DNA from 3 places in the Lysinibacillus sp. CD3-6 genome. Region 2 is predicted to be linked to each of the others. Evidence: riboswitches for the same ligand, from Rfam matches in the RefSeq annotation. Region 2 holds a riboswitch; each other region holds the start of a gene.
The links. Region 2 has a riboswitch for thiamine pyrophosphate ahead of thiT (energy-coupled thiamine transporter ThiT). Riboswitches for the same ligand answer to the same signal wherever they lie in the genome.
Positions count from the first base shown of each region.

Region 1: another riboswitch for thiamine pyrophosphate. It lies ahead of FH508_RS11405 (ABC transporter substrate-binding protein); the one in region 2 lies ahead of thiT (energy-coupled thiamine transporter ThiT).
Region 3: another riboswitch for thiamine pyrophosphate. It lies ahead of thiM (hydroxyethylthiazole kinase); the one in region 2 lies ahead of thiT (energy-coupled thiamine transporter ThiT).

Region 1 covers NZ_CP085880.1:2,352,330-2,357,041, reverse strand. Annotated here, with positions in the region: gene FH508_RS11430 (hypothetical protein) at 1-15, shown strand, start outside; gene FH508_RS11425 (TatD family hydrolase) at 38-787, opposite strand; gene FH508_RS11420 (ABC transporter ATP-binding protein) at 777-1,526, opposite strand; gene FH508_RS11415 (ABC transporter permease) at 1,501-2,274, opposite strand; gene FH508_RS11410 (thiamine-binding protein) at 2,271-2,564, opposite strand; gene FH508_RS11405 (ABC transporter substrate-binding protein) at 2,564-3,559, opposite strand; TPP riboswitch at 3,756-3,867, opposite strand; gene FH508_RS11400 (sensor histidine kinase) at 4,217-4,712, opposite strand, start outside.
Region 2 covers NZ_CP085880.1:4,160,974-4,165,685, forward strand. Annotated here, with positions in the region: gene FH508_RS20710 (polyphosphate kinase 2 family protein) at 97-921, opposite strand; gene FH508_RS20715 (hypothetical protein) at 1,128-1,841, shown strand; gene map (type I methionyl aminopeptidase) at 1,875-2,630, opposite strand; gene thiT (energy-coupled thiamine transporter ThiT) at 2,877-3,437, opposite strand; TPP riboswitch at 3,558-3,665, opposite strand; gene FH508_RS20730 (magnetosome magnetite crystal formation protein family) at 3,794-4,126, shown strand; gene FH508_RS23995 (hypothetical protein) at 4,158-4,280, shown strand; gene FH508_RS20735 (AAA family ATPase) at 4,387-4,712, opposite strand, start outside.
Region 3 covers NZ_CP085880.1:3,625,661-3,630,372, forward strand. Annotated here, with positions in the region: gene sppA (signal peptide peptidase SppA) at 1-62, opposite strand, end outside; gene mbcS (acyl-CoA synthetase MbcS) at 247-1,833, opposite strand; TPP riboswitch at 2,028-2,126, shown strand; gene thiM (hydroxyethylthiazole kinase) at 2,215-2,970, shown strand; gene thiD (bifunctional hydroxymethylpyrimidine kinase/phosphomethylpyrimidine kinase) at 2,970-3,794, shown strand; gene thiE (thiamine phosphate synthase) at 3,784-4,416, shown strand; gene FH508_RS18060 (alpha/beta-type small acid-soluble spore protein) at 4,538-4,712, opposite strand, start outside.

The DNA of each region.
Region 1 (4,712 bases), 1.8 Mb from region 2:
GATGACTCTCTCTAAATGTGGCTGTTTTGTATTATCACTATAAACTATAAAATTTCTTTGTATTTTCTGTTACAATTTTTGCCGCTTCCTGCGTTGTTAAGTCTTTAATCATTGCAATGACTTCAATTGTATTAGACATCATATAGGGCGATGTAAGCTTTTTATCAAAAGGCCCTTCAAAAGGCCACGGTCCATCCGTTTCCACCATCATCAGTTCTAATGGATATCTTTTAATCAATGCTTGGATTTCTGCTTCATAAACACAATCAGGTGTAATCGAAATAAAATAGCCATTATGTATCATACGCACAATCGCCTCTTCACTTCCCTTAAACCAATGAAAATGTGCTTTTGTCACACCATATCGTTCAAGTAAATCACATGCGATTAAAGCATCCTCATAGACAGCATGTAACACAATCGGTTTGTGAAACTCTTTTGCGAACTTAACAAACTGCTCTAATAAATCAATATAAGGTCTCTCATCGATCTCTTTTTCTTGTCTACGATAATAAGGTAACCCGACCTCTCCAACAGCAATCATGTCACTAGCATGAAGCTGTAACCAATCAAATAAAGCTTTTCTATCTCTGTCACTCGGCAAAGATTGTTCAGGATGAAAACCATATGCTGGCTTTACCTTTGCATAGGTTTTCGATAATTTCAGCGTTTTCTCACACGATTGCAAGTCCGTGCTCACTGCAATGACATATTGTGCTTCATCAAGCAGTAGAGGCACTTCTTCTTCCTTATACTGATCTAAATGGATATGTGCATCAATCAACATACGCATCGTCCTTTTCTTCTTTTAAGTAATGGAAAAGTTGTTGTTTTAATTGAGTAAATTGTACACAATGGCGAATTTCTTCAGAGCGTGGTCGTGCAAACGGAACAATGATTTCCTCCTTGATCGTAGCTGGACGTTTTGTTAATACGATTATCCGATCAGCTAAAAATAACGCTTCTTCAATACTATGTGTAACGAACAAAATAGATTTTTTATGTTCCTCCCAAATCGATAACAACCATGCTTGCATTTCTAGTCTTGTAAACTCGTCTAGAGCTGAGAACGGCTCATCTAGGCATAATATCGGTTTCTCACTGACGATTGCTCGCAGAAAGGATACACGCTGCTGCATGCCTCCCGATAAAGCATGGGGATATGCATTTTCAAAAGAAGCTAGGCCAACCTTTTCTAACCACTTTCTTGCAATCTCTATATTAGGTCGATGATGTAATTCTTCGACAATCGTGACATTTTCCAAAATTGTCCGCCAAGGTAATAAGCTAGGTTGCTGTGGCATGTAGCCGATGGTGCCTGGTTTTTGCTGAATGTTTTCTCCATTTAACAAAATAGCTCCTTGATTTAAGGGTGATATACCGCCTATTAATTGAAAAAGCGTACTTTTCCCACTACCTGAAGGACCAATGATCGCTACAAATTCGCCCTCCCTTACCGTAAAGGATAGGTTTTTCACTACTTCAAGCGCGCCAAAGGATTTAGAAATGTCTTGAATGTCCAGCATGTAATCCTCTCCCCTTTACAGTAATCTTTTCGACGAAACGTATAACACTAAATAACAATAAACTTAACAAAACTATCGCAAATATCGCTACAAATACACGATCCGTTCGAAACGATGATTGAGCAAGTGTCATATAAACACCAATCCCCTTTTTCGCACCAAGCCATTCCGCGATGACAGCCCCCATCACACTATATGTCGCTGCAATCTTAATACCTGAAAATATAGATGGATAGGCAAATGGCCATTCTAATTTCCAAAACGTTTGACGTTTTGTAGCACCAATCATCGCAAAATAATGCTTAAGCTCTGGTGACGTTTGACGAAAGCCATCCATTGCCGCAATAACGATTGGAAAAAAGCAAACGAGACAAATAATAATTAGCTTTGGTAACAGCCCAAAGCCAAACCAAATAATTAATAATGGCGCTAAAACGAGCACTGGCACATTTTGCGAAACTATTAAAATCGGATATAAGAATGCCCGCATTGTATTTGAGCGATGTAATAACACCGCAACACTCAAGCCACAAAGCACACCAATAGCAAGACCTATCACAGCAAGCTGTATAGTAGCGAAAACATGGGGAAGAAACGTTTGGTAAGAGTGCATACCCTCCATAACAATGGCACTCGGCGCTGGCAATAGCCAATGTGGGATTTCAGCAAAACGAATAATGACTTCCCAGATGACTAATAAGAAGGCGATAAAAATAATCGACCTTCCTTTCGTTACTACTTGTTTCATCCTCGATATTTCTCCGTCAACGTCCCCATTGTAATGCCAGTTGGCTGATATAAAATTTTTACTTGTGTAATTACATTAATAGCACCTAAGTCAATCATTTTTTGATTCATCTGTTCAATAATTTGGAGTAAGGTAGACAGTTCGCCCTCCATAGTCGTTTCTAGTGGCTGCACCTCATAGCGCACACCTGCAGCATCGATAATTGCAATTGCCGCATCCACGAAAGGGATGACATCCTCATATTTTTCTGTTTTCGGTATAATTTGTACACTGATTAATGAATTAGCCATTAGTTTGCTCCTTTCGTTGGTAAGAAATCATTTGTAAATGCTTGCTCTGCATCAAATTTTCCTTCTAAGACGTTGTTTTTCGTCATCCATTCCGCATAGTTTTCCCAAACTGCTAATTTTTGTTCGCCCCATTGCGCTGCATCATCTTGATATTTATTTGCTAGCCATTCTTGACTTTTATGCACAAGTGCTTTATCTAAGTCAGGTACCGCTTCAAGTAAAATATCAGCCGCTTCACTAGAATGCTCAATGGCATACTCATAGCCTTTTGTCGTTGCAGCTACAAATGCCTTTACCACATCAGGATTATCCTTAATCATCTTTTCATTCGTAGCTAAAACAGGTGTATAATAATCAAGTTGCTCACTATAGTCTGTTAAATACTGCATGTTTAATGTTTCCCCACGTAGCTCCGCCTCAATCCCTGTCCACGCATAATAGATCCAGGCAAAATCAATATCCTTTTGCATCATGGTGAAAAAGTCTAAATCTCCTGCATTAACAATATCTAATTTTTTGATTTCCGCCTGTTCTTTTTGCATAAGTGATTGTAAAACAGCTTGTTCTATTGGGCTTCCCCAGCCACCATACGTTTTTCCTTCATAGTCCTTAGGAGATGTAATGCCCTTTGAAGCAATCGAAGCAAAGCCAGATGTATTATGCTGAATAATTGCAGCAATTGATACAAGTGGTACACCCTGTACACGTGCTTGTGTAATACCTTCCTGATAGCTTACGCCAAACTGTGCTTTGCCTGATGCAACTAGCTGATCAGCACCAGCATCACCAGGTAAAATAATGTCCACGTCTAAGCCTTGCTCCTCAAAGTAGCCCAGCTTTTTCGCCACATACAGTCCTGTATGATTTGTATTAGGTGTCCAGTCTAGTACAACGGATACCTTTTTTAATGAGTTTGTTTCTTCTTTGTCCTCTTTTTCGCTACAACCAACTAATGTTACTAATGCAGCAATAAGAACGAAAAACCACTTTTTCATGCTGTGTCCTCCAAGTCTAGTAGTTTGAAAGTGTTCATGATTGAATGTTTACACCAGAAAAAAAGGTATTCTAAGGCCATTTGCAGTGCTTATGATTGATTACTCCTAGTTGTAGGTGGAATAATGAATCCTAAACAAAAAACGCCTGGGAGTTATCCCAGACGTTTGCAAACGGTATCAAAAAATAGTAAATGATTATTTTTGAATAGATGTTCCCTACGCTGGTACGAGCCAAATCAGGTTCAAAGGGTCAGCATCTAAACGGACGCAATCTCAGCTGGCAACTTCCAGCCCCCCTACATTCTTAACTTATGAACTTTTCGTTGATTATTATACCCATATGTATCGTAAAATGACAAGCTAGTAATTTTCGTAATTGAAAAAAATGAGCTTTTACTGGACTATACTAGTAATCTGCGACATGACTTTTGCAAATAGAAAAGGTTTTATGCATGGAGTTTGAAGTAGCAGGCTATGCAGTATAATATTTTGGGACAAATATCACTTCCGAAAAAACAATCGAAAAATGTGTAAACAAAAGCACCCGAATCCATGTACTCTCCCCCAATTTTTATATGATTTATGCATTTACCACGTTAAACATAAAGTTGATCTCAAATACAATTTTGGGAAGCTTTCAATTTTCTGGAGTTGCCATTACAAAAAGTTTGAATGTTGCGCATAACTTATGGTAACTTGAGTACCTTTTTCGTTAGATTGGATTGTACTCTGTAGTTCAAGCATTCGGCAAATATCTTCGATGATTCTTAGGCCAGTGCCCTTTTCCTCCACATTAAACCCAACCCCATTATCTTTAAATATAATTAAGTTTTTTTGCAAAGTGATTTCCAATGTATCGCATGCTGCATGACGCAAAATATTTTGGAAGATATTATCAAATAATCTGTGCAACCAAATTTCATTACTCTTCCAAAGGAATTTCGTTGTGGAATCGTTTAACACAATCGAGATTTGATTGACTTTATATAAAAAATTCCACTTTAAAATGATGGTATTGATAAGTTTTGGAACGTCTACTTTTTCCATGATGATATAGGAATTATCAACACGAGATAAGCGCTCAAAGTCATATTCATTGGATAATTTTGAAATATAGTTTATTTGTTCGTTTAGAGAATTGAAAATATCCTGA
Region 2 (4,712 bases):
TCCGATAAATGTAAATACATATTCATTGTATGTAAAAAAAGATGCTGCTACAACTAAAACAGTCTTGTCTTGTTATCACAGCACTAATCAATTTATTTACTTGTTTTTACTTGTTCTTTTAGAATGTATTTGTAATTCAATACTGGAAGATTCTTCATCCTCTAAATGGGACTTATCCAATACATTTGATAGATGTAGACCTCTTTTTTGTGCCTCGCGTTCAATATGTGCAAGTGTTTCTTGTAGCACCTGTACTCGCGCATGTTTTTTATCGTTTCCTGCCACCAAAATCCAAGGAGCGTTTTTCTTATCTGTTTTAGCAAACATTTCATTTGCCGCTTCTATATACTCAGGAGATTTCTCACGATTTCTCCAGTCTTCATCCGTTAACTTCCATGATTTATATGGATCCTGCGCGCGCTCATTAAAACGCTTCAACTGCTCTTCATCTGAAACATGTAACCAAAACTTTATAATAATGTAGTCTCCCGCAGTTAAAATCTTTTCAAAGTTGTTAATCTCTTCATATGCACGAGACCATTCATCCTTAGTTGCAAATCCTTCAATACGCTCTACGAGCACTCGTCCATACCAAGAACGATCGAATATAGCGATTTGTCCATGCTGTGGTAACTTTCTCCAAAAGCGTTGCAAGTAGTTATAGCGTAGTTCGTGAGGCTGTGGAGCTGAAATTGGATGGACTATATAACCTCTTGGGTCTACACGTTCAATCAGACGTTTAATAGCACCACCCTTACCCGCTGCATCCATTCCTTCAAATACTAGAATAAGTCCGATTTTATTGTTTAGTAAAAATTGCTGTGCATTTAACATTTCATATTGAAGTACTTTTAATTTCTTTTTATACAGTTTTTTGTCTAGTTCAATCGATAGGTCAAGATTTTTAAGATTTTGGGCCATAAAAATTTCACTCCTTCAAATTGGTTATTTCTATTGTACTAAAGAAATATTTGGATGCATATTCAAATGGTAAATTGTAGTTTTTTTAAAGCAAATTCATTGATACATTGTAAGGGTTTTCCGCTATAATGAAATAGATATTATGTGACAGTCATATACTTATTTGTCTTTTCCCTATACAATTTAACACGAAGGGAGAGGAAGCCTTGCCTAAGATTATTTTAATGACAATAACCTTTATTGTCTCACTCATCCTAACCTTTTCATCCTATTTTATAAAAATAAATGGTCAATCTTCGTTAGAAATCTCAAATCGTTTTCCCGTAATGTTTGCACCTATTAATATTAGTTATATGATATGGATATTAATTTACATTTTACTTGCTTATTGGTTAGTTATGAATTTTCAAAAGACATCTATTAAACAGACTGTTCTCTTTAGCAATGTTTGCATATTACAGGCGCTCTCTATTTTATTTTGGCATTATGAATTATTCATAGTCTTTATTTGCTGCTCTGTCATATTAGTATTGTACTTATTTTTACTTTATAGTACTTATCCGTATACAAATAATACTTTATCTGGCCGACTACCCATATCACTTTATTTTGCCTGGTCTACATTTATCATGATGACAAATGCAAGTTTTACATTAACATCTTATGGATGGCATGGTTTTGGACTTAGCAACCCACTTTGGGCAGTTATTTTACTGTCAATCAGTGTAGCTATCGCCTTACATATTCGTTACCATTATTACGACATTGTCTATCCTAGCGTGTTTATTTGGGCATTTATTGGTATTGCGCTCCATAATCATCTTGATGAATTACTTGTGACGACAGCGGCATTATTTTTATGTGGTGTCCTAATTGTTGGTATCCTATTTGTTAAAAAAAAAGCAGCTTACCGAAAATAAATCGGTAAACTGCTTTTTCATCTAGCCTTTATTTTATGCTTCATCTAACGAAGTTAAAATGATTGGTTTGTCTTTTGTAACAATAATAGAATGCTCAATTTGGGCAACTAATGATTTGTCAGGTGTAACGAATGTCCAGCCATCACCAGCTTCAACAATATGTTCTGCCTTCGCTGATATAAACGGCTCAACAGCTAGCACCATTCCTTCTTTCATAATTGTTGAATCCCAAGCATCGTAATAATTTAAAATATGGTTTGGCTCATCATGCAATGAACGCCCTAAACCATGACCTGTTAAATTCATAATGACAGTTAAATCGTTTGCATAAGCTTCACGCTCTACAGCTTTCCCAATTTGGTTTAATTTAGAACCAGCTTTTACTTTTGTCATAGCGCGGTCAAAGGCACTTTTTGCTACGCGGCAAAGTTTTTCCTTATCTTCGTACCCTTCACCTACTACAAATGAAATACCTGTATCTGCAAAATAGCCATTTAGAGAACCTGATACGTCAATATTGACAATATCCCCTTCTTTAATAACTCGTTGTCCTGGAATACCATGGGCAACTTCCTCATTCACACTAATACATGTGTATCCTGGGAAATCATATTCACCTTTAGGACCAGAAATAGCTCCTGCTTCAGCAAACATACGGCCTGCAATTTCATCTAATTCAAGTGTTGTCACACCAGGTTTTGTAGCTACTTTCATTGCCTCACGAATTTCTGCACAAATGCGACCAATTTTTTTAAAGGCTTCAATTTCTTCTTGCGTTTTTACAATCATTTATAACGTCCCTTTCATCTAATATCTATTCATTAATATAACATAACTTTATATGTCCATAACGCCAAACGCTTTAATTATTCTATGCTAACATTATTTCATAAGTACCAGACAAGTAAAAAACAGACCCTTTTAGAAGTTCTGGTACTAACAACAGCGACCCAATTGTCTTGAAATATAAAAAAAAATAGCACACTAAGTTACACTTAGCATACTATTTTCACTTTTGGGACAGTCTTATCGTGTTTATGATTTTCGTTGCATTAATTGGGGTGCAGCTGTAAATAATATCACACCAACGATCGCTGTTAATATTGTTGCTGGAAGCATGTATGTTCCATTGTATATGATTGAATAAATCCATGCGTTTTGCTCGCCTGCATATTCTGCAAAAAATACAGCCCCTGCAATTGTATGGGCTAAATAACGTAGGAAACCTGCTAATACTGTACCGATTACAATGTAAAGGGCCATTTTCTTTTTGTTCAAAGCGGCTGTCGCTTTAAATATAGGTCCACGTACTACTGCCGCTAAACCAACGACCGTAAATGCTACACCGTAATCTAGTAAGCCTTGTAGCCAATGCACAATATAAGCGCCAAACATCGTTTGCATAACTCCAATTAGTAAACCTGTTGTTAGTCCAGCTAAGAGCCCCCAACGTAATGCCATTAAGATGATCGGTATCATTACTAGGCTTACGGAGCCACCTTGCGCCCATACTTTAAAAGAAACTTGATCGAGTACAAGTCCTAGCGCTGCAAAAATTGCAATTTCCATCAACATGAGTAATCTTTTTTTGTCCATTTTATTATTCTCTCCTTTGTTCCGATGTAGGATACAAGAGCAGGAATAGAAATCTTTTTGATATGCATGTCAACTGGCATAAAAAAACGATGCCAGGACAGAGCCTCACATCGTAAAAGTGTCGGTTTCTATCCACATCCCTACGCAAGCGTTAACTTACAGGTTCGAAGAGTAAAGGCATTACGTGCCCAGTCTCAGCTGACATCATCAGCTCCCCTTGTGGTCGTTACATCTTATTATTTTGTTGAACATCCTCATTGTACGTAAACCCTTATGCAATTACAACCTTTTCCACATTAATTTTTTTGAAACTTTCGCGTTTTCTATGCGTAAATAATTTAAAAGGAGGGACTACTATGGAGAATCAAAAAATTTTATCTGCCTTTAGTTATCTCAGTATTTTTTTTGCACCATTTATCGTTCCAGTAATCGTTTATTTTGTATCAAAAGATAGTGATGTCAAGAGACATTCCATTAGAGCACTTATATCTCACTTAATACCATTTATCTTCGGTATCATTTTCTTTATCGTCTTTGTATTTTCTACAATATCATTGAACACGTTTGATCCTTCTTCTAATGGGAATACATTTATTATCATATGGTTTGTATCTTTTGGCATTTATTTACTAGTTTCATTAGGCATTGTCATTTGGAATATTGTTCAAGCTGTACGAGTTATTCGTTAAAAATTTTTAGTATTAAGGAGCTGTCGTATTCATGAAAGTATCGAAGGTAGTTAAAACTGCAATAAAATTAGCGCCCATCGTTATTCCGATTGTCAAAAAAGTGGTCGCAGCAAAAAAAGGAACAACACCTAACGTAACGACACACAAAAAATAATAGCCAATGGGCTCCTATAACGTAAAAACCCACATCGCTTTCCAGTAGGCACAATGTAAGCCGCAGGAGTCTTCGTGGGTTTTTACTATGTTTGAGTGCCTGGCACTTATTTTACTTCAAAATGGGTTGTGCTATGTCCGCTCAACGTTTTTTCGACGTGTAATACTGCAGGCATTGCAGCTTTCAACTCAGCTACATGTGAAATAACGCCAATCATTCTTCCAGAGTCTTGTAAATCAATTAGCGTGTCAATTGCTTTATTTAACGCTTCCTCATCTAATGAACCGAAGCCCTCGTCGATAAACATTGTTTCGATACGAATATTACCTTGGAAGCTTTGAATTACATCCGCCATACCTAATGCAAGACTTAATGATGCATTAAACTTCTCCCCACCTGATAATGTTTTAACATCTCTTAATTGGTCTGTGT
Region 3 (4,712 bases), 540 kb from region 2:
CCTAATGAAAATACTAACAACACAGCAGCTATAGCCAAGGCTATCCACCTTTTCACATTCATACAAACGCCTCCTCAACACGTTATACGTCTAAATTTCCAAAACGTTTCACTTTTAAGCAATTTTTATGTAAAAATGTTCTGTTGTTTATTATTTTACTATAAATAAATGAGGCTACAACAAAAAATCAAAAGTTCATAATAAAACATGAACTTTGATTATTCGCCTTTATTTCCTAGGAAATATTTATTGATGTGTATAAAGAGCTTTTTCTTGTTGGCGTAATTCGACACGACGAATTTTACCCGATGCAGTCTTCGGTAAAGCATCTACAAATTCAATCGCTCGTGGATATTTATATGGGGCAGTCATTAATTTCACATGGTTTTGTAACTTTTTAATAAGCGTATTATCCCCTGTCTCACCTTCATGCAGGACAATAAATGCCTTCACAATATTTCCTCTTACTTCATCAGGACTAGCAACTACAGCAGCTTCCTTTACTGTAGGGTGTTTCATTAATGCATCTTCTACTTCAAATGGCCCTATTGTATAGCCTGAAGAAATAATGACATCATCTCCACGGCCCTCAAACCAAAAATAGCCATCGGCATCTTTATATGCACGGTCTCCTGTTATATACCATTCTCCGCGGAATTGTAGGCTCGTGCGTTCGGGATCTTGGAAATATTTTTTAAAGAGTGCAGGTGTTTCACGATGCACGGCAATATCCCCAACTACACCTTCAGACACAGGATTTCCAAGGTCGTCGATTATTTCTACTGTATTTCCTGGTGTCGGTTTCCCCATTGACCCGACGCGCGCTTCCATGCCAACCATTGTCCCTACAAGTAATGTATTTTCAGTTTGACCGTAGCCATCTCGAACCTGGATATCAAATGTTTCTATGAACACTTTTACAACTTCACTATTCAATGGTTCTCCCGCTGATACTGCTTGGCGGATTTCGCTTAAATTATAATCCTGTAAATTATTGAGTGCTGCCATAAATCGATACTCTGTCGGTGTACAACATAATACATTTACTTTAAATTTTTCAAGCAACGACAAATAAGTTGATGCATCGAATTTGCCTTTATAGACAAAGGCTGTTGCACCACTGCCTAAAGTTGCAAGGAACGGACTCCAAATCCATTTTTGCCATCCAGGTGCCGCAGTAGCCCATACTATATCATTTTCCTGTACACCTAACCAATTTGGTGCTGTTGTCCGTAAATGAGCATAACCCCAGCTATGCGTATGAACAGCTGCTTTAGGATTGCCCGTTGTTCCACTTGTATAGGCTAAAAAAGCAGTGTCTGTACTTTTTGTTGGTGTAGGATTCGTATAGTTTGTAGGATGCTCCTCCATTTTTTCAAGCAACGGTTGCCATGGGGCATGCGCATGACCAATTACATATTGCAAAATACCCTTTAGATTATTTACTTCATCAAATTGCTCAATATATGGCTCGTAAGCAATTATTCCTTTGGCATTTGCATGTGTAATGCGGTATTCAATATCCTTTGTGCGCAACATTTCTGAGCTTGGAATAATCGTTAAGCCCGCTTTCAATGCTGCTATGTATACGATATATGCCTCAACAGATCTTGGAACCATTACTAAAAGCACATCACCTTTTGTTAGTCCTTGCGAAGTAAATACATGGGCCGCCTGATTTGCTTTTTCAAGTAAATTTGCATATGTAATATGTTGAATTTCTTCATGATTGTTATAAACAATTAATGCTTTTTTAGAAGGGTCCTGAGCATACTTCTCAATCTCCTCAACAATGTTATACCATTCTGGTGCGATTAAATCCTGTCTTTTCATAATAACTGCCTCCTTATTGCTAGGTTTATTATAAAACTCATTTTTTATGATTTTCAATGGATGGACCTTATTTTCACAAAGTCATGACAATTATCATGGTTTATTATATGGCATCAGTCACTGCTTTCCAGATAATGATAAAATGCTATTGAATACTGAGAATAGGTATGTTACATTTTGGACAACTAAAAAATTCATGATTGCAGGGGGACTCATAACGAGTTGAGAAGGTAAAACCTGACCCTTTGAACCTGTTAGTTAATACTGACGTAGGGAGCAACACACATCTTATTACTGATGATAAGCTCTTTTTACGTGTACACTTCGCACGAAAAAGAGCTTTTTTGCATGCTTACGTCCATCCAAAAAAGGAGGACTACGATGATTTTTCAAACTATTCGTAAAAGACAGCCATTGATTCACTGTATTACCAATTATGTAGTTGCCAATTTCCAAGCAAATGGATTATTAGCAATTGGTGCTTCACCTGTCATGGCCGATGAATCAACCGAAGTTGAAGAAATGGTATCGATTGCATCAGCCTTATTAATTAATATTGGCACGCTTACTACCCGTACAAAACAATCGATGTTCCTTGCTGGTAAAAAAGCAAACGCGCTAGGTATACCTGTGATTTTGGACCCTGTTGGTGTTGGGGCAACAACTTTACGTAAACAAACGGTACAGCAATTATTAGAAGCGGTTCACTTTGCTGTTATTCGTTGCAATATCGGTGAGCTTGCCGCGATTGCTAATGTTCATTGGCAACAAAAAGGTGTGGATAGTGGCAGCGGCTCCATATCTGTTGAAGATAAAGCACAAGAGATTTCTAAAAAATATAAGTGCATTGTCATTGTAACTGGTGAAAAAGATTTTATTACTGATGGTGAGCAATCTAAATGGATTATTGGTGGAAACGCTCGCATGACAGAAGTTACAGGGACGGGTTGTTTGTTAAGTGCTATTTGCTGTGCAGCTTATATGGCAGGTAATGAGCCATTTACTCAGTTGTGCCATACATTAACGAGCTATAAAAAAGTTGCTGAACATGCCGCTTCTTGTGCGCCATATAATGGTGATTTCGCAGTGTCCGTCTTAAATGAGCTTCACCGTTTATCGAAGGACGGTGAAAAATAATGCATATTGTGACGACAATAGCTGGCTCAGATAGCGGTGGTGGAGCTGGTATTCAAGCTGATTTAAAAACTTTCCAAGAATTAAATGTATTCGGGACATCCGTTATTACCGCTTTAACAGCACAAAATACTTTAGGTGTGAGCGGGGTGCTTCCAATTGATCAAGCTTTTGTAAATAAACAACTTCATTCACTGCTTGAGGATTTTTCAATTAGTGCAATAAAAACAGGCATGCTTTTCTCCTCAGATATAATTCATACTATTGCAGGAGCTATGTCTAATTTAAATATTCCACTTATCGTTGATCCTGTAATGATCGCCAAAGGTGGCGAAAACTTATTACAGCAAGAAGCAGTTGAGGCGTTAAAAAACGCTCTATTACCGCTTGCTACAATCGTCACACCTAACATCCCTGAAGCGGAGACGCTTACAGCAAGCAAAATACACAATTTATCAGACATCCAACAAGCTGCACAGTCATTATTAAAGCTAGGTGTTCAATGTGTCATTATTAAAGGTGGTCATCTACAGGATGATAACTTTGCAACAGATTATGTATTCTTCAATGATGGTAAAACATTTTCTATGCAATCTACTCGAATCGCAACGAAAAATACACATGGAACGGGATGTACATTTTCTGCTGCATTAACCGCTTTTATCGGTCAGAAAATGCCTTTAAAACAAGCGATTATTGAAGCGAAAAAGTTTATTCAGCTAGCCATTAGCCATGATTTATTGATTGGCAATGGCAATGGGCCGACAAATCATTTTGCTTACAAAAAATTTCTCGATACTTGTGAGGTAACCATTCATGAAACGTAGTGATTTACAGCTTTATTTTATAATGGGCACAGCGAACGTAAAAAATAGACAACCTTTAGAAATACTTGAATCCGCATTGCAAGCAGGCATTACGATGTTTCAGTTTCGTGAAAAAGGACAACAAGCATTGACGAATGAGCACTATGAACAATTTGCACGTCAATGTCAAAACCTATGCAGAAAATACAACGTTCCCTTTATTGTGAATGATGATATCGACCTTGCTCTAAAGCTTAAGGCAGATGGCCTTCACATTGGTCAAGACGACCATCCCATCTCACTAGTGCGACAAAAAATTGGACAAATGATTCTTGGTGTTTCGGTTCATACAGCCACTGAATTACAAATTGCTTTAACATATGGAGCGGATTATGTAGGGATTGGTCCTATTTATGCAACGACGTCCAAAAGCGATGCAAAACCACCTAGTGGAACTGAGTTTTTACAACAAGCAAGAAACATGTATCCGCAATTGCCGATCGTCGCAATTGGTGGCATAGACTGCAACAATGCACTTGCTGTTTTTAAAGCAGGTGCAGATGGCGTAGCGGTTATTTCAGCTATTTGCGAAAGCAATGATATTCAAAAAACAGTTTCAACCTTCAAATCATTGTCTTTGTAATTTGCATTGTTGCACGTATGTATACAAGAAGTCATGGCATAAAAAAACTAAATTTAAACAAACTAAAACCAGTGCCTTTTACGGTCACTGGTTTTAAGTTCAATAATTGCTTATTCTGCAATTATTGGTTTTTTGGCATACCTTTTAATTGAGATTCTGCCATTTGTACAAGACGTTTAGTGATTTCACCACCAACGGAACCGTTAGCACGAGCTGAAGCATCAGCTCCTAATTGAACACCAAATTCTTGTGCAATTTCGTATTTCATTTGATCAAGTGCTTGTTGTACACCAGGT